DNA from 2 places in the Arthrobacter sp. StoSoilB5 genome. Region 2 is predicted to be linked to the other one. Evidence: predicted binding sites of a transcription regulator. Region 2 holds the regulator's gene; the other holds the start of a gene.
The links. Region 2 encodes HrcA, which represses chaperone genes, less so after heat shock. Its sites were predicted from a motif close to TTNGCACTCGNNNNNNNCGAGTGCNAA; they were not measured.

Region 1: a site for HrcA is predicted at 5,988-6,014, ahead of LDN75_RS17480 (FmdB family zinc ribbon protein). Genes of this name have one in related genera too.

The regions. Positions count from the first base shown of each region.
Region 1 covers NZ_AP024646.1:3,861,288-3,870,449, reverse strand. The annotation lists gene guaA (glutamine-hydrolyzing GMP synthase) at 1-399, shown strand, start outside; gene LDN75_RS17490 (DUF4011 domain-containing protein) at 528-4,757, shown strand; gene cpaB (Flp pilus assembly protein CpaB) at 4,801-5,427, opposite strand; gene LDN75_RS17480 (FmdB family zinc ribbon protein) at 5,661-5,927, opposite strand; gene LDN75_RS17475 (5-formyltetrahydrofolate cyclo-ligase) at 6,093-6,698, opposite strand; gene galU (UTP--glucose-1-phosphate uridylyltransferase GalU) at 6,826-7,731, shown strand; gene LDN75_RS17465 (GNAT family protein) at 7,737-8,363, shown strand; gene LDN75_RS17460 (hypothetical protein) at 8,495-9,162, shown strand, end outside.
Region 2 covers NZ_AP024646.1:3,208,273-3,217,434, reverse strand. The annotation lists gene lepA (translation elongation factor 4) at 1-504, shown strand, start outside; gene hemW (radical SAM family heme chaperone HemW) at 505-1,734, shown strand; gene LDN75_RS14475 (DUF4870 domain-containing protein) at 1,764-2,177, opposite strand; gene LDN75_RS14470 (DUF3097 domain-containing protein) at 2,312-3,163, opposite strand; gene hrcA (heat-inducible transcriptional repressor HrcA) at 3,326-4,333, shown strand; gene dnaJ (molecular chaperone DnaJ) at 4,384-5,511, shown strand; gene LDN75_RS14455 (16S rRNA (uracil(1498)-N(3))-methyltransferase) at 5,514-6,287, shown strand; gene LDN75_RS14450 (GerMN domain-containing protein) at 6,334-7,206, opposite strand; gene LDN75_RS14445 (PhoH family protein) at 7,629-8,714, shown strand; gene ybeY (rRNA maturation RNase YbeY) at 8,711-9,162, shown strand, end outside.

The DNA of each region.
Region 1 (9,162 bases), 650 kb from region 2:
CAGGAAATTGTTGGCCGCCAGCCGTTCCCCGGCCCGGGCTTGGGTATCCGCATCGTCGGCGAAGTTACCAAGGAACGCCTTGACCTGCTCCGCAAGGCCGACGCCATTGCCCGTGCAGAGCTGACCGCTGCTGGCCTGGACAATGATGTTTGGCAGATGCCGGTGGTCCTGCTGGCTGATGTCCGTAGCGTCGGGGTCCAGGGCGATGGCCGCACCTACGGTCACCCGATCGTCCTCCGCCCGGTATCGTCCGAGGATGCCATGACGGCCGACTGGTCGCGTTTGCCGTATGACCTCCTGGCCCGCATCTCCAACCGCATTACCAACGAAGTGGATGGAGTCAACCGCGTAGTGCTGGACGTCACCAGCAAGCCGCCGGGAACCATCGAGTGGGAATAGCATTTTGAGTGGCCGGCCTCCTTTGGGAGGCCGGCCACTGTTCTTCCAGCTGTGAAATGACGGCGAATTTCGTATTGCCACTGTGTTGCGGAGCGGGCTAAAGGCGTATTCCCGCTACCCTCGAAAGTATGCCGGTATGGTCCAAGGCGTCTAAAGCTAGTACAGAAAAGAAGGCAGCAGTTGTGTCATTAGGTCAAGGCCAGGAAGAGGGCTCCGAAGAGCTCCGGAAATGGCTGTCCGGACTTAAGCCCGTTACCGGGGCGGACACGATGCTGCGTTTCGTCAAGACGCCCGAAGGCGCCATCGACCTCAGCAACGCGCATCCCTCGGGACTGGCGCAGTTGCTGGCAGGGCGCAGAACGCGGTTGTCCACCCTTATCCGCGACCGGCAGCAATATCTGGTGGCGGCCCGGGCGGCACGCAACATCCGGTCCAAAATTTTCGAACTCAGTAATGATCGCGGTATTGAGGCCGGGTACCTCTCTGCCGGCACGGTGGTGTGGACGTCAGCCGTGGGTGGCAAGCCCCAGCGGGTCTCCGCTCCTGTCATGCTGACCTCGATTGTCCTGACCGTGCGCCCGGGCGAGGACGACTTCGAGCTGCAGCTCACCGAGCAAGCGCGCATGAACCCGGCTTTGGTGCGCCACCTGAAGACCGTCCATGGCATCGTCTTCGACGTCAATGCAGTTGCCCGCATGGCCTACAACACGGCCAGGCTCGACCCCCAGCCGGTCCTTGATCGCCTGGCTACGCTCGTTCAGCCCATCCATGGGGCCGAGGTTGAATTCAACTTGCTCGTGACCACGTTGGCTGATCTCTCGGGAAACCTCGATGACCCGTGGATCAACATGAACAACCCCACCGTGGCTGCCCTGGCTACTGCTGCCAACGGTGGCGACATTGAGCCCGAACCCATCAAGGCGGGCAGGTTCCCCAGCCTGGATGAACGTGATCCGGCGGACGAACTCCTCCTGCTCGACGCCGACACTGACCAGCAGTATGTAGTGGATGCTGTTCGCGCAGGAGATTCGCTTGTTGTCAGCACTCCACCGGGTAGCGGCCAGACGCAGACGGCCATCAACGCCATTGGCGCGTTGGTCAGCGAAGGAAAATCTGTCCTGGTAGTGGGGGACCGGCAGTCCAGCCTTGCAGGGCTTTCTGCACACCTGGAGTCGCTGGGCCTTGATTCAATGTTGTTCCGTCCGGGCAACGGCACCACACCACAGCAACTCAAGGGCCAGTTGGTCCGGGCCATTATGCGCAATGAAAAGGCCCTGGAACCGCAGCTCGGGAACCTCCACCAGACGCTGACCGGACACCGGCACGCGCTGATGGACCACGTTGCGTCACTCCACAACGTCCGCGAACGCTGGGGCTGCTCGCCCTACCAGGCAATGCAGTCGTTGGCGGAATTGACCTCCATCCATCCGGCGCCGTCCACCACAGTGCGCCTGAAGCGCAGCGTGCTGGACAACATCAAGGACCGTGAGGAGCTCGCCGGCCGTTTGCGTCGGGCTGCTGAGCTGGGCAGTTTCAGCCGGGCTTCCACCTCCAGCCCCTGGTATGGAGCCCGGCTCGTAACCCGCAAGGAGACCGAAGAGGCCCAACAGCTGGCCCGCATTGCCGAGGAGAAGCTCCCCATCCTTCGTGAGCGCATGAAGGAGGTATCGGATCACGCTGAGATCCGTTTGGCGGACACCTTCACGGAGTGGGGCGCCCAGCTTGAACTGCTGATTGCCGTGCGCGAAAGCCTGGACAAGTTCACTCCGGACATCTTCGATCGCCCTGTCCATGACCTCATCTCGGCAACGGCAAGCTCCGCGTGGCGCCGGGAGCGCAATCTGGAGATGCCGTCCATGCAGCGCTCCAGGCTGCGGCGTGTGGCCAAAGAGTACGTGCGGCCCGGTGTCCACATCGCGGACCTCCACAGCTCCCTGGTCCTCGTCCAAGAGCAGCGTGCCCTGTGGGCCGGCTACGCCACCACGCAACGCCACCCGGCCGTGCCGTCCGGGCTCGCAGACCTCGGTGCCTTGTACCGTGAACTGGACGCCGAGCTTCGCCGCCTGGGTGAGGCTCTCAAGCACACTTCTGCCGGCGGTTCGCTGCACCAGACTCCGTACCTGGAACTCATGGAGCGGCTTGAACGACTCGTAGCGGACACAGCCACGCTTGAAACACTTCCCGAGCGCACTCTCCTGATTGAAGAGATGCGCGAGCATGGACTCGGGGAGCTCCTGGCTGACCTTGCTGCGCGTGAAGTCCCCGCAGCGTCGGTGGCAGCCGAGCTGGATCTTGCCTGGTGGCAGTCTGCCCTGGAAGCAATGATCAGCGGTGACGACTACCTCGCCATGTCCGACGGCGACTCCCTCCGCCGCCTCGAAGCTGAGTACCGCCTCGCGGACCAGGCCCACATTGCCAGTGGTGCTGCCCGTCTGCGGTGGCAGTTGGCCCGGAAGTGGGGCCAGGGGATAGTGGAGCATCCCCGGCAGGCAGAGTTGCTTCGTGCCCTGCTCAAGGATGGTCGGGTGACCCTCCCCGCCTTGAGCGCCCAGGCACCTGACCTCGTGCCCATGCTGGTTCCGGTGTGGTCCGTCAGCCCTTACCTGCTGACGGGTGTTCTTCCCGCGGAGCAGAAGTTTGACGCCGTGGTTATCATCGACGCCGAATCGACGTCGCTCCAGGCCGTCCTTCCGGCGATTGCCCGAGCCCGGCAAGTCGTTGCCTTCGGTGATGCGAAGATCGCCAATGCCCGCACCTTCAGCGTGGCCGTGGAACCTCCCGTGGCCGGAGTCTCCAGCCACGAGACCGTGGACAGTGCCTACAAGGCACTGGCACGCGTGCTGCCGACGTGGCAGCTGAACTGGGTCTACCGGGCTGTCGACGAGGACCTGATCCTGCAGCTGAGCAAGAACTACTACGACGGCGGCCTCCGGCGCCTGCCTGATGGCAGCTCTGTGACGGGCTTGGACCGTTCGATCCTGGTGGAGTACATCCCCGATGGAACCGGCCTCCCGGGTGCCGACCACGAGGGTGTGGAGTCCGTTACGGCAGAGGTCAACCGTGTGGTGGACCTTGTCTTCGAACATGCCAGACTCCGGCCCCGTACGTCGTTGGCTGTGGTCACTGCCAGCCTGCGCCACGCTGCGCGGATCGGTGAGGCTATCCGGCTTCAATTGCCCAACCACCCCTTGTTGTCCGCCTTCTTCGGCGCGGGCCCGGAGTCCTTCCGCGTGGTGGACCTCGAGCGTGCACAGGGGCTGGTGCGTGACCATGTCATTTTCTCCCTGGGCTACGGCCGGACTCCGCATGGCCGTGCTTTGCATTCGTTCGGGCCATTGTCCACCGAGGGCGGGCGGAACCGCTTTGCTTTGGCGATGACCCGCGCCCGCCGCTCCATGCATGTCCTGAGCTGCTTCCGTCCGGAAGATCTGGACCAGGATCGCTTGGCGCACGGCGCTGTGGACTTTTACGAGCTGCTGGACCGGGAACTGTCCGGGAACAGCAACCTTGGAACTCCCGCCTCGCGTGCAGTTGCCAGTGAACAAGCCTTGGGTGAGGATCCCTTGGTTGCCGATCTGGGCGAGCGCTTGCGAGCCAGGGGCGCCCGCGTGTGGCACCTTTACGACGGTGTCCTGGACATTGCTGCAGCTGCCGACCCCGTCCACACCATCGGACGGGAAGGGGCCGAAATTCCCACTCCAGTGGCAATCGAATCCGATGGCACGGAACGGTACCGGCGCATGAGTGTCCGTGAACGGAGCCGTCTGCGTCCCCAACTGCTGGAACGCATGGGATGGCGTTACATGTCCCTGTGGACGATTGAAGTGTTCACGGATCCCTCGTCCTGCGCAGATCGAATCGGTTCCTATTTGGGGCTTGAGAACCATGTTCCGCAATCCGTCCAGGCCTCGCAGCATGGCTTCCTGGACATGGATGTTGAACAATTGAATCTGGACAATGCAAGGTCGTCGTATGGCAGCTCCTCCGAAGCCCGGGCTTCGCATCGGCAGGGTTTCGGCGCTGTGCAGGCAAGTGTGTACAAGCAGAGTGCATCGGCTGGCCAACCACGCAATGCAGACGCCAGTAATGCAGACACCACCGATCCAGAGGATGGGACTGAAGTACCAGTGATTGAACAGGGAACCGGCAACGGAAGCGGCTCCGAAGAAGAGACCGGAACTGTGGGTGCCGAAAACACGGATCATCCAGCGGAGCCAAAGGCACCAGCGGCCAAGCCAGGCTCCGGTGGCATCCTGCCTACCAAAGCCGCTGAAGACGATCCCCGGCGTTGGGGCGACGAAGGCAGCTATGACCATGAGCAGTGGTTGAAGGAACAGAAGCCTCCGCATTGGGGCTGATGGATCCACGAACACAAGCCCTGCACAGGGTTTGACCAAAAACCTAGGGATTGACCAAAACAAAGAAAAGCTTGCCTTGCGTGGATGCGCCGGCAAGCTTTTCTGCTTGCCGGGGATCTGCAGCTACCACCATCAAGCCGTCGGTGTCGCTGGTTCCGAGCCACTGGCCGGGCTTACCCCCTTGGGCGGACGTCCAGAGTACGGGTACGGAGGCAGCCAGGACTTCGGTTTGCCTGGACTCATCGTATGATCCTGCGGCCGTGAGGACTACATTCACTAACTGTCCTGGCGACAGAAGCTGGATGGATGATGGGTCAGCCATGCGAAGGGGGACCGCAGCTGACCCTACGGGTGCACCAGTGAGGAGTCCCGGCCCCAGAAGATTTGATTCCGTGGGAATCTGCCCTTTCGTCAAAGGCGAAGCAAGCTGGCGGCCCACCAAGGAAGCGTGATCCTCCAAGGCTCCGGAAATTGCGACGTCCGGCGGCACCCCAACACTGGTGAAATCGGCGTCGGTAAGGCTGGTGCCTGCTGCAAGGTCATGGGCTGCGACGAGAATGCTGACGCGCTGCTCGGTTGCAGGCGTTAGTTGTTGAACAGTAATGCCGGTGGCCAGACACAACAGGAGCGCCACGGTCAGCCTACGGTTCCGGGAGATCCAGAGATTCATGCTCTGCCTTGGGGCCAGCCTCACCGGTCGATGTGGCCCTTGGTTCCGGGGAAGCAGCGGGCCAGCCGACGCAGTGGGGTTGATCCGTGAGCGACCATAACGGCTGGCAGGCGGAGCGGAATGTCCGCGGCGGGGGAGGAAGGAAGCAGGTGTCTTTTGTGGCATGACGCCACGCTAGCCACCGGGCCCGGCCGCCCAACAGCGGCCGAATGCCCTATGTGGATAAAAGCTGGTTAGCTGGCTGCAGCCGCGGGTGCTGGCGTGGCGGCCGGGGCTGGAGTCGCCGGGGCAGAGGGTGCAGCTGAGACGGTGCTGCCCTTGGAGTCGCGCGAATCCGTGCGGTAGAAGCCCGAGCCCTTGAAAACAACGCCGACGCTGTTGAACTTCTTGCGGAGCGCACCCCGGCATTCAGGGCACTCCGTCAGGGAGCTGTCAGAGAAGGACTGGACGATGTCAAAGGCATGGTCACAGTCTTTGCAGGCGTACGCGTATGTGGGCACTGATTTCCTCCTTCAGGACAAAGTTCAGGTCCTGTGGAGCCGTGGCGGAGAATCTCCGCATTAGCAGTCGCAGGGCCTGAGTGCCAATTCTATCATCCGCTTCCCGCTCACCTGCTATCTGCCAACTCCACGGACGAGCGGGACTTCACCCAGGCGGTGGGCCGCTCAGTTCCCGCGCCCCAGCTTAACGATTCCGGAGGGCGTTAGCGCGTCAGGCACCGGGCGGTCAAAGGGCTCCGCGGGGATAGCTCCGGACGGCAAGACGTCGTCGTCGTACACCACCGCGATGGTGGGCGGCCGCCCGCCGGAAGCATCCAGATATTGGAGAAGGCGATCGTAGTAGCCACCGCCCTGCCCGATGCGGTTGCCGTCGAGGTCCACAGCGGTAGCAGGCATGAAGATACCAGCAACGGCGCTCACCACCGCACTGTCCAAACGTTCGCCTTCCGGTTCGTCAATGGGTGCGTATTCGGACCGGACGAAGGCCGTTTCCGGTGTCCAGTACACCCAGCTCAACTGGCGACCGGGTTCGCAAACGGGAAGCAGAACCTGATGGCCGGAGTTGTGGAGCCCCGCAATCAGGGGCATGGTTGGGGGTTCGTGGGAGACGCCCACGTAGATAGCGAACGCGGCGTTGGAGCCGCCCGAGACTTGAGCGGCCCAGTCCAGGCCGTGCCGCGCAATCGACTCGCCGGCTTGCGCGACTTGCTCCGTGGTGAGGCCGCGCCTGTACAAGCGCCGGCTGCTGCGGATGTCTTCCTTCGATGCCATTATTGTCCGATCATGAGATTCGCGGGCCCCGGGAAGCAGCAAATCCGCTCCAGTTTCAAGGCTGTTTCTGCGTCCTGCCACGGCGGGGGTTTACCCGTTGGTGTATTCCTTCCGTTACATTAGTCCGGTGACTCTCGATAACAATGCTGTCCGTAAGGCCGTCATCCCCGCAGCGGGTCTTGGTACCAGATTCCTCCCCGCCACCAAGGCGATGCCGAAGGAAATGCTGCCCGTGGTTGACAAGCCAGCCATCCAGTACGTCGTCGAAGAAGCGGTGAAGGTTGGCCTGCACGACATCCTGATGATCACCGGGCGCAGCAAGCGCGCCCTGGAAGATCACTTTGACCGTGTGCCGGCGCTGGAAGCGACGCTGGCAGAGAAGGGTGATACTGCCAAGCTTGAAGCCATCCAGTCCGCCACCAACCTGGGCGACATCCATTACGTCCGCCAGGGCGACCCCAACGGCCTTGGCCACGCGGTCCTGCGTGCAAAGCAGCACGTCGGGTACGAGCCATTCGCCGTATTGCTTGGCGATGACCTGATCGATCCCCGTGAAGACCTGCTGAGCGAAATGATCGCCGTCCAGCAGAAAACCGGCGGCTCCGTCGTTGCCCTCATCGAAGTTGAGCCTTCCAAGATCAGCGCCTATGGTTGCGCGGACATCGAGGAAAACGATGAAGACGGCTACGTCCGCATTAAGCAACTGGTGGAAAAACCGTCGCCCGAAGAAGCCCCATCCAACCTTGCCGTGATCGGGCGCTACGTTCTCCACCCGGCGGTGTTTGATGTCCTGGAGAAGACTGCTCCCGGGCGCGGCGGTGAAATCCAACTGACGGATGCCCTCGAGGTTCTGGCTGCCGGGGAAGGTGAGGGCTACGGCGTTTATGGCGTTGTGTTCCGTGGCCGCCGCTATGACACGGGAGACAAGCTGAGCTACCTGAAAGCCTGCATCGAGTTGGCATGCGAACGCGACGACCTCGGGCCCGAGCTCCGCGAGTGGCTGCCGACCTTCACTGCCGCTCTTCCCAAGTAACACCGGTGTACGGCTCTGCGATCTGGCCGGTAACGCTGGAAAGCGGAGCCTTGGTGCTCCGGCCAATCCGTTACCGCGATAAGCGGGAGTGGTCTGAAGTCCGTTCGCGGAACAGTGAATGGCTTGCACCCTGGGAGGCGTCCAACCCTGCCCCGGGTGGCCGCCTTCCCAGTTACCGACAAATGGTGGCATCGCTGAACGCGCAAGCCCGGCAGGCCACGGCTTTGCCATTTCTCATCACGGAGCGGACCGAGGGATTCCGCGAGCCGCAAATTGTCGGCCAGCTGACTGTCTCGTCCATCGTGTGGGGTTCAGCGATGATGGCTACCCTGGGCTATTGGGTTGATAAGGAACGTGCCGGGCAAGGCATCGCACCCACCGCAGTTGCCATGGCTACCGACCACTGCTTCCGGACCCTGGGCCTGCACAGGATGGAGATCAATATCCGGCCTGAGAACGCGCCGAGCCTCCGGGTCGTGGAGAAGCTTGGATTCCGGGACGAGGGGTACCGTCTGAGATACCTGCATATCAACGGCGAGTGGGCAGACCATCGCTCCTTCGCGCTGACATCGGAGGAAGTTCCGCAGGGACTCCTCGATGCATGGCTCAGAGGAAGAAGCGGCAGGTCATAGCCCCTTTTGGGCCGTATCTCCATTCATTTGCGGACTCGCCGACGACACACCGACCGCAATGCCGCCGCCCCTGATGATTTGCTTCTACGGTTTTGAATGTGGACTTCCCTCTCAGCAGCTCAGTGATACTCGTGGTCACTGTTGCGCTTTGGATGGTATGGGTCGCTCCCTACGTTCTTCGAAACAGACGGCAGCAGGTCCAGGCGGCCACTGTTTCAGCAGAGGCATTTGACGACGAACCAGACGAAACGCAGGCAGGGGTGGTACTGACTTTGGCACCCCGGCAGGAGAAACCGATGGAGACCATGCACAGCAAAGCACCGGCGTCGCCCCAGGAATCCCGCGTGGCTGAGTCGTCCGCCAAGAAGGCGCCCACAACTCCCTTTACGATCCGATACGCCCGGCTCACCTTGGCGTTGTCCGGCCTTGCTTTGCTGCTGACTGCCATTGTTTCGGGGGCGCTGCGGCTGTTCGGCACCGGTACCGTCTGGCTGCCATTGGTGTCGTTCATCGGCGCAGTGCTCGCCGTGGTGACGCTGCGGCGGCTCGCCCTGCGGGATCTCCGCGAACGGCGGGCGCGCCGGGCTGCGCCGGTGGTGCCCATCCAGACCCCCGCGCGGTACCTGCCAAAGGAACCGCCCGCCGAAGCCAAGGAAACACCGGTTTTCGACGCCGAGGCCGGAAAGTCCGAGGCCGCACGCCTCTCTGCCGTGGAGCTTCGCCAGGCTGCCTTGGCTGTTGCGTTGGCAGCTGGTGACAAATCAGCTGCAGCCGGGTCTGGTTCCGAGGATGCCGGTTG
Region 2 (9,162 bases):
GACCGCGTAGAGCTGCGCTACTGGATCCCGTTGGCCGAAATTGTATTCGATTTCTTCGACCTCCTTAAGTCCAAGACGCGCGGCTACGCATCCTTGGACTGGAAAGCCGACGGCGAACAGGTTGCCGACCTCGTAAAGGTGGACATCCTTCTGCAGGGTGAGCAAGTGGATGCTTTCAGTGCCATCACCCACCGGGACAAGGCCTACGCCTACGGTGTCATGATGACCGGCAAGCTGCGCGAGCTCATCCCGCGTCAACAGTTTGAGGTGCCCATCCAGGCGGCCATCGGATCGCGCATTATTGCCCGCGAAAGCATCCGGGCCATCCGCAAGGACGTTCTTGCCAAGTGCTACGGCGGTGACATCACCCGTAAGCGCAAACTGCTTGAGAAGCAGAAGGAAGGCAAGAAGCGCATGAAGATGGTTGGTCGCGTTGAAGTGCCTCAGGAGGCTTTCATTGCCGCACTGACCACCGACGAGTCCAAGGACAAGGCCAAGAAGTAGATGCCCAGCGTCCTTCCTTTGGGCGACCCTGCACCTGCGGATGGCTTACTGCCCCCGCAGGTGCTGACCGGCGTCGAGCATCGCAAGTTCGGCCTCTACGTGCACATCCCGTTCTGCGCCGTGAGGTGCGGTTACTGCGACTTCAATACTTATACGGCCACGGAGCTCGGCGGTGGTGCATCGCAGGATGCCTATGCCCAAACGGCTGTCACGGAACTGGACTTTGCGGCAACGGCCCTGGATGCTTCCGGCTTGCCGGAGCGGCCGCTGAGCAGTGTATTTTTCGGCGGCGGAACACCCACGTTGCTACCTGCGGAGGACCTGGCGCGGATCCTGCGCGCCGCCGTCGGGCATTGGGGGCTTGAGCCCGGCGCGGAGGTGACCACCGAAGCCAACCCCGACTCCGTAACGCCCGCGTCGCTCAAGGTGCTGGCTGATGCCGGATTTACGCGCGTCTCCTTCGGCATGCAATCCGCGGTCCCGCATGTGCTTAAAGTGTTGGACCGCACCCATACCCCGAGTCGCGTTCCGCTGGTGGTGCAGTGGGCGCGGGAGGCTGGCCTCGCCGTTAGCCTGGACCTCATCTACGGCACGCCGGGCGAGTCGATGGCGGACTGGCAACTGTCCCTCGAGACCGCCCTATCCTATGAACCCGATCACATCAGCGCCTATGCGCTGATCGTGGAGGACGGCACAAAGCTCGCAGCCCAAATCCGGCGGGGCGAAGTTCCCGGAATCGACGACGACGACCACGCCGCCAAATATGAGCTCGCTGACAAACTGATTACGGAAGCTGGCCTGACATGGTACGAGGTCAGTAACTGGTCGAAGACGCCTGAACAAGCCTGCCGTCACAACCTTGCCTATTGGCGGGGCGATGACTGGTGGGGGATCGGTCCGGGCGCCCACTCACACGTGGGCGGGGTCCGCTGGTGGAACGTAAAGCACCCAACGGCTTATGCCAACAGGCTTGCTGCAGGAGCCTCGCCGGCAGCTGGCCGGGAAACCCTCGACGCCGAAACCCGGGAAGTCGAACGCATCATGCTTGAGGCGCGGCTTGGTACCGGGCTAGCGGTGGATGCGTTGGACAAAGTTGGCCGCCATGCGATGGCGGGACTTATCGCTGAAGAGCTGGTGGATCCGGTTGCGGCCTTCAAGGGCCGCCTTGTTCTTACGCTTAAGGGCCGACTACTGGCGGACGCCGTGGTGCGAAGGATTCTGCCGGACTGAATGCGGCAGTAGCCTGCAGAACCTGTGGGCTACTTGATCCAGCGCAGGTTGAGCTTGTAGCGGTGGGGCTGTCCGTGGTTGACACGAATACCGGCCGAGACTGAGAAGCACGTTAGAGCTACCCAGATTCCCGTGGCGATGACTGCAAAGATATTGCCGACCACGGGAAGCAGGACCAGGATATTTGCGAGCACCGCCGCGATGGTCGGCGGAAGTGTGAAGTTCAGTGCTTCCTTCGACTCCTGTGCCGTAAACGGCCCGCGATCACGGAAAATCAGATAGATCAGCAGGGACGGCAGGCATCCCAGAATTCCTCCGAAGTGCGCCAATGTGGCCCACTGCCGGTCTTCGCTTGCCGTCAGTGGGAGTGCGTTTGCAGGCGCGCCATGGTACTGGGGCTGGCCTGCGGCGCTGCCCGGTTCTTCAGGAGCGTTCTCTGCCACGGTGTCTTCCCTTTGCTGTAAAGATGCTGCGGTGTTGCTGTCCCAGAATACTGGGTCCCGGGTCATCCCGGGACCAACGCCCCGTTGGGTCCCTGAGGAAAGCGTATTCAGGGGCGCAGATCAGGAACTGGCATTCAGGGCGTAGTGAGGAAGTCGATGACTTCCTCCACCCTTCCCAGGAGCGAGGCTTCCAGGTCCGCATAGCTGCGTACCGCGCCGAGCAGGCGTTGCCAGCCGAGGCCAATGTCTTCAGCCGTTTCGTGCGGCCAACCGAAGGCGGCCAGAATCCCGGTCTTCCAGTCAGTCCCTCGTGGAACTTCCGGCCAACGCTCCATACCCAGCACTTTTGGCCGGATGGCTTGCCAGACATCCACATAGGGGTGACCGACAATAAGGACGTTTCCGGCGGCTCCGGGCACCGTCATGGCTTCTTCGGCGATGCGCGATTCCTTTGAGCCCGCCACGAGGTGGTCTACCAGGATCCCGAGCCTGCGGCCCGGCCCGGGGGAGAACGCGGCGATCGCCGACTTGAGGTCGTCCACGCCGTGGAGTGGCTCGACCACGATGCCCTCAATGCGGAGATCGTCGCCCCAAACTTTCTCCACCAGTTCGGCGTCGTGCTTGCCTTCTACCCAGATGCGGCTCGCCTTGGCCACCTGGGCACGCTGGCCCGTGACCTTCACGGAACCAGACGCAGTCCGTCCTGCTTGCACAGGCGTAGCCGGAGTCTTTGCGGCAGGCGGCATGAGCCGAATGGCCTGGCCTTCAAGCAGGAAGCCAAACCCAAGCTGGAAGGACTTTGTCTTGCCGCGCCTGTCCTCCAGAGAGACGATGTGCATGCCCCCGGATTTCTCCACCCGGGTAACCTCGCCCACCCAGCCGGACCGGACATCTTCCAGGACCATTCCGCGCTGGACGGCTACCTCGGGGAGTTTGCGTTTGGCAGGAGCGGACAGATCCTGCGGGCCCCACGTGTCGAAAGCCAAGGACTTCATACCCCTTTGTGCTGGTTGTGCTGGGAATAACTCCCGCGGGCGGTTTCAATGCTAGCAACGCCCTGGCTCATACTAGACTTGTTAGCACTTAGGCATGTTGAGTGCTAAGTATTGGTCCGATGTAGGCCCGGACAGTCGTCAGGAGGTGTTGCAATGAGTGAGCCACGCAAGCTTGAGGTGCTGCGCGCAATCGTTGAGGATTATGTGCATTCCCGCGAGCCTGTTGGATCCAAGGCACTTGTGGAGCGGCACCATCTCGGCGTTTCCAGCGCCACCATCCGCAATGATATGGCCGTACTTGAAGAAGAGGGCCTCATCGCGGCGCCGCACACCAGCGCGGGCCGGATTCCCACGGACAAGGGCTATCGGCTGTTCGTGGACCGAATCTCGCAGGTCAAGCCGTTGTCCGCCGCGGAGCGTCGAGCCATCCATTCGCTCCTGGAGGGGCCGGACGACCTCGATGACATCCTTGAGCGCACAGTCAGGCTGCTGTCGCAACTGACCAACCAGGTCGCCGTCGTTCAGTACCCACACTCCAACCGGGCCTTGGTCCGCCACGTTGAGTTTGTGCTCCTGGCACCAAAGCAGGTGCTCGTTGTGCTCATCGCAGATACGGGAAGCGTTGGCCAGAAGGTCATCGAGGCCGGCTCCGATGTCAGCAACGAGGCCCTGATGTCTCTGCGTTCCAGGTTCCTTGGCAGTATCGCGGGAACCCAACTGGCTTTGCTGCCGCAGGTGTTGCCTTCCGTGGTGGCGCTGTGTCCGCCGGACCTTCGGGGACTCGCGCAGCATCTTGCCCATGGTCTGCAGGCACTGAGTGACACCAGCCGTGAAGAGCGCATCGTCCTTGCCGGAACAGCCAACCTTGCGCGCTCCAACGTGGACTTTCCGTTGAGTATTGGGCCAGTGCTGGAGGCCCTTGAGGAACAAGTTGTCATGCTCCGGTTGTTGTCCGACATGGGGGATGATCCTCGCGGGGTGTCAGTGAGCATCGGGCGCGAGAATCCCTATGACGGCCTGGCTGAGGCATCAGTCGTGGCAACGGGGTATGGCTCCGGCGCCAAGGTGGGAATCCTCGGACCAACCCGGATGGACTATCCCACCACCATGGCTGCCGTGCGCGCCGTGGCCCGTTACCTTTCCCGCATTCTCGGCGGCTGACGCCAGCCCCGAGGTAAGAATCGCAGTACAACAAGGAAGAGATACCGACTTTGAGCAGCCACTATGACGTTTTGGGAGTCTCGCCGGAAGCCACCGGGGAAGAGATCAAAAAGGCGTACCGCAAGTTGGCGCGCAAGCTTCACCCGGACGTCAACCCTGGTGAGGATGTCGCGGAGCAGTTCAAAGCCGTGACGCATGCCTACGAAGTGCTGTCCGACCCCCAAAAGCGCCGCGTCTACGATGCCACCGGTAACGAGAACGGCACTGACAACGGCTTTGGTGGCGGTTACTCTGGCCAAGGCTTTGCGTTCCAGGACATCTTCGATACCTTCTTCGGCGGTGGCGGCGGACACGCGGGTCCGGCCTCCCGCGTACGCAGGGGCCAGGATGCACTCATCAGCGTCCGCATCGACCTCAAAGACGCCGTGTTCGGTGTCAACAAGAAGCTCGAAGTTGATACGGCCGTTGTCTGCCCCACGTGTGATGGCAGCTGCTGCCGGCCTGGCACGCACCCGGAGCGTTGTGACATTTGTGGCGGCAGCGGCCAGGTCCAGCGGGCTGTTCGTTCCATCCTGGGCCAGGTCATGACCACGGCGCCGTGTGGTTCCTGCGAGGGCTTCGGTACGGTCATCAAGGATCCCTGCAACGAGTGCAACGGGCAGGGGCGCATCCGCAGCCGCCGTTCCCTCACCATCAAGGTCCCTGCCGGTGTTGCCACGGGTACCCGCATCCAGCTCTCCGGGCAGGGCGAGGCGGGACCGGCTGGCGGACCTGCGGGCGATCTTTACGTAGAGATCCGCGTCAACAATGACTCCACGTATATCCGTGAAGGCGACGATCTGCACGCAACTCTGAGCGTTCCGATGACCGCAGCCGCCTTGGGCACGGAACTGACCCTGGAAACCTTTGACGGGCCCCAGGAGATCGATGTCAAGGCCGGCACCCAGTCCGGCGAGGTCATCACTCTTCGCGGTTTGGGCGTTACCCACCTCAGGGGCTACGGCCGCGGCGATCTCAAGGTGCACCTGCACGTTGAGACACCGGTCAAGCTGGATCCGGCACAGGAAGAGCTGTTGCAGCAGCTTGCCAAGTTGCGCGGAGAGCAGTTCAGCGAAGGCAAGCTCGTGGCCAGCGGCGGCATGTTCGCCAAGCTGCGGGACAAGCTCGGTAACCTGTAGCGGTGAGCAACCCCGTTTTCTTCGCGCCCGCCGGGAGCCTGGATGGCGTTGAGCCGGGCGCTTTGTTCGCCATTGACGGTGCAGAAGCCAGGCATGCCGTAACGGTGAAGAGGCTCACGGTGGGTGAAGCCGTGGACATTGCCGATGGCGCAGGGGCCCGCCTCACGGGCACAGTGGCAGAGGTTGGTCCCGGAAGCTTGTCCGTCAAGGCATCCGAGGTAGTTTTCGAAGAGCAGCCTGACGTGCGTCTGGTACTTGTTCAAGCATTGGCCAAGGGTGACCGTGACGAGCTGGCTATTGAAACAGCCACAGAGCTGGGCATTGATGCCGTGATCCCTTGGCAGGCTGAACGATCCATTGTCCGTTGGAAGGGCGATCGCGCTGCCAAGGCCCACGCGAAGTGGCAGTCAGTGGTCACTGCCGCGGCCAAGCAGGCCCGCAGGGCATGGATACCCGAGGTGCGTCCCATCCTGGATTCCGGGGCGTTGGCAAAGGCTGTTGCTTCGGCAGACTTGGCCGTAATCCTTCACGAGGACGCAAAGAGACCCCTACGGGCAGTGCTTGAAGCGCTGGTGGAGACGAAGGGCACCGGGCTGGATTCACCCCGTGAGGTCCTCCTGATTGTCGGCCCCGAGGGTGGCATCTCGCCGCGCGAGGTGACGCGCCTCAGTGACGCTGGAGCGGTCACGGCTTTGTTGGGACATCATGTCCTGAGGTCCTCGACGGCGGGACCTGCCGCCGTCGTACTCGCCTCTGACGTCCTGGGCCGCTGGTAGGCTGTTTCGGCCTACAGGCGCCCCTGGCCGACGCCCGCCGCTGATCTTAGCCGACGCTGAAAAGCCGGGTGTCCGTGGTTGATGCGTTTGCTTGCCCGGAGTCCTGAACCTGGGCCACCCGCAATTCGTACTTCCCGGGCTTCAGGGTCGCGCTGAAGGAGAACACGCCGAATTGTCCCGGCTCTCCTGTGGCCTTCGTCTGGCCGGTGAGCAGGCTGGTTTTTTCGCCGCTGCCATTGTCCTGGAGGATCTGCCAGCTGACGGGCTTGGAGCTGTCAGTACTGCGGCCATTGAATTTGACGGGACCCGCGGGGAGTGAGGTGTCCTCTTGCGGATCGATAATCCACAGCGGCGCTACCAAGGAGGCGTCCCTGGCCATGGGCTGACCAAGCCGCACCTGGCCGAAGGCCATGAAGTCCGTATGGCCGTCCACCAGGATGACCACCTGGATTTGCTGGCCGGAGTTGATCAGGCCCGATGACGAGGCTGCCGCGGTAGCTGTGTAGACCAGCTGCTGTACCGCCCTTTGCGCCATGCCTGCGTCAAGGTTGGAGTTGAAGGCGTCGCGCGAAATATCAACAGTGATGACGTTCTTGCCCGAAATGGATGTTGCCAGGCTGCCTGGATCCTGCCAGGGCGTAAAAAAGTCGTGGTCCAACGGCTTTTCGGCCATCATGATCCGCAGCGCCGTGGTTACTGGGTTTCCATCGCCCCGGATGTCCCTGAATTCGCGGTACAGGTAGACATCGTCCTTGCTCCGACCAATCCAGTACACCGGGATCTTTGTTGATGCTTGGGTGGTCTCCAGGGGAGCGTTGCTGGCGGGCGCCTCCTGGAGGCTGACCGGCGGCGGGCTGGAGGTGGCCTGGGTGGATCCGCCGTTGGCGATGCACCCGGTCAGCAGCAGGACAGCAAGCATCGCAGGCGCTGCGACGACGGATTTGTTCCGCTTTCGCCCGCCGGGCTGGTGGCTTGCTGACTGCGTGATGGGGTGTTCCTTGCCTTGCGGCCGGCGGTGTCGCCAGCCCTTTTCGAATGCGCGTATTCTTTCTACCCGCCCTGCCAGCTTGGCATATCGTCGACGGCGGCTGGCCGGGTTTGCGGGCACTGGCAGTAACTGAAACAGGATTGATACCCGCTTGATGCCGAGTTGAGACAAAATGTCGTCCGCCGGCGGAGTGTGCAAGTGGACGAAGCACGCGCGTACGCCCTGGGCGTGCCGGGCTGGCGTAGGATTGAAGGCATTCCGGCATATGGCCTGGCGGTTAAGCCAGTCCCGTTGTCGAAACGATGGACTAACTGTATTCCGACCGGAGGAGAAGAGGCCGCACGGCCACCACTATGAGTGAATCCCTGAATGGGCGGTTGCGGACCGGAAACGGGAACCCAGCCACCACCGAGTTCCCGCACACCTTACCGGGCACGCGCACGGAAATCGTCACGTTCGACAACTCCGATCAGATGGTTCACTCATTGGGCAGCCATGACGAAGCCTTGCGCTACATCGAGGAGCAGTTTCCCGACGTCAACTTCCACGTTCGCGGCAATGAATTGTCCATGTCCGGTCCCTCCACGGTCATACCGCGCATCATGCGCCTCCTCGAGGAGGTCCGGGGACTCGTGGCCAGGGGCACAGTGGTGACTCCTGACGTCCTGCAGCAGCTCGTTTCCTTGTTGAGGACGCAGTCCGTCCAGAATCCTGTGGATGTCCTTACCCACAACATTCTCTCCAGCCGGGGCAAGACCATCCGGCCCAAGACGCTGAACCAGAAGAACTATGTGGATGCCATAGATGCGAACACCGTGATCTTCGGCATTGGCCCGGCAGGTACCGGCAAGACCTACCTCGCCATGGCCAAGGCCGTTCAAGCGCTCCAGCTGAAGGAAGTCAGCCGGATCATCCTGACCCGCCCGGCTGTTGAGGCGGGGGAGCGGCTGGGCTTCCTGCCGGGAACGCTGAGCGACAAGATCGATCCCTACCTGCGGCCGCTTTACGACGCTTTGCACGACATGATGGACCCGGAGTCCATTCCACGGCTGATGGCTGCGGGCACCATTGAAGTCGCACCCTTGGCGTACATGCGTGGACGGACGCTCAATGACGCGTTCATCATCCTGGACGAGGCCCAGAACACCACTCCTGAACAGATGAAGATGTTCCTGACCCGCCTCGGATTCGGTTCCAAGATGGTTGTTACCGGCGACGTTACGCAGATCGACCTGCCTTTTGGCTCCACCTCCGGACTCCGGATAGTACGGGAAATCCTCACTGGGATCGATGACGTCAATTTCTCCATCCTTGAGGCCGCTGACGTCGTTCGGCACCGTCTGGTCGGGGACATTGTTTCGGCCTATAGCAAGTGGGATGAGGCTCATCGTACAGATGGGGCCGCAGGCACACATCACAAACGTGGAGAACGAAAATGAGCATTGAAATCAATAACGAATCCGGTGTGGAGGTGGACGAAGCCCAGCTGGTCACATTGTCGCGGTTCATTTTTGAGCGCCTCTACATCCATCCGCAGGCTGAGCTGTCCATCCTGCTGGTGGATGAACCCGCCATGGAGAAGCTGCACATTGAACTCATGGACGAACCCGGAGCCACGGATGTGCTCTCGGTGCCCATGGACGAGCTGACGCCGGGCACTCCTGACAAGCCCACGCCGCAGGGAATGCTTGGAGACATCGCCATATGTCCCCAAGTGGCCCAGGTGCAGGCGCGGAACGCCGGACACACCACCCAGGATGAGATGCTGTTGCTCGCTACGCACGGCATCCTCCACCTGCTCGGTTTCGACCATGCTGAACCGGAGGAAAAGGAAGAAATGTTCGGTTTGCAGCGTGAGTTGCTGTCTGAGTTCCTGGGCAAGGATGC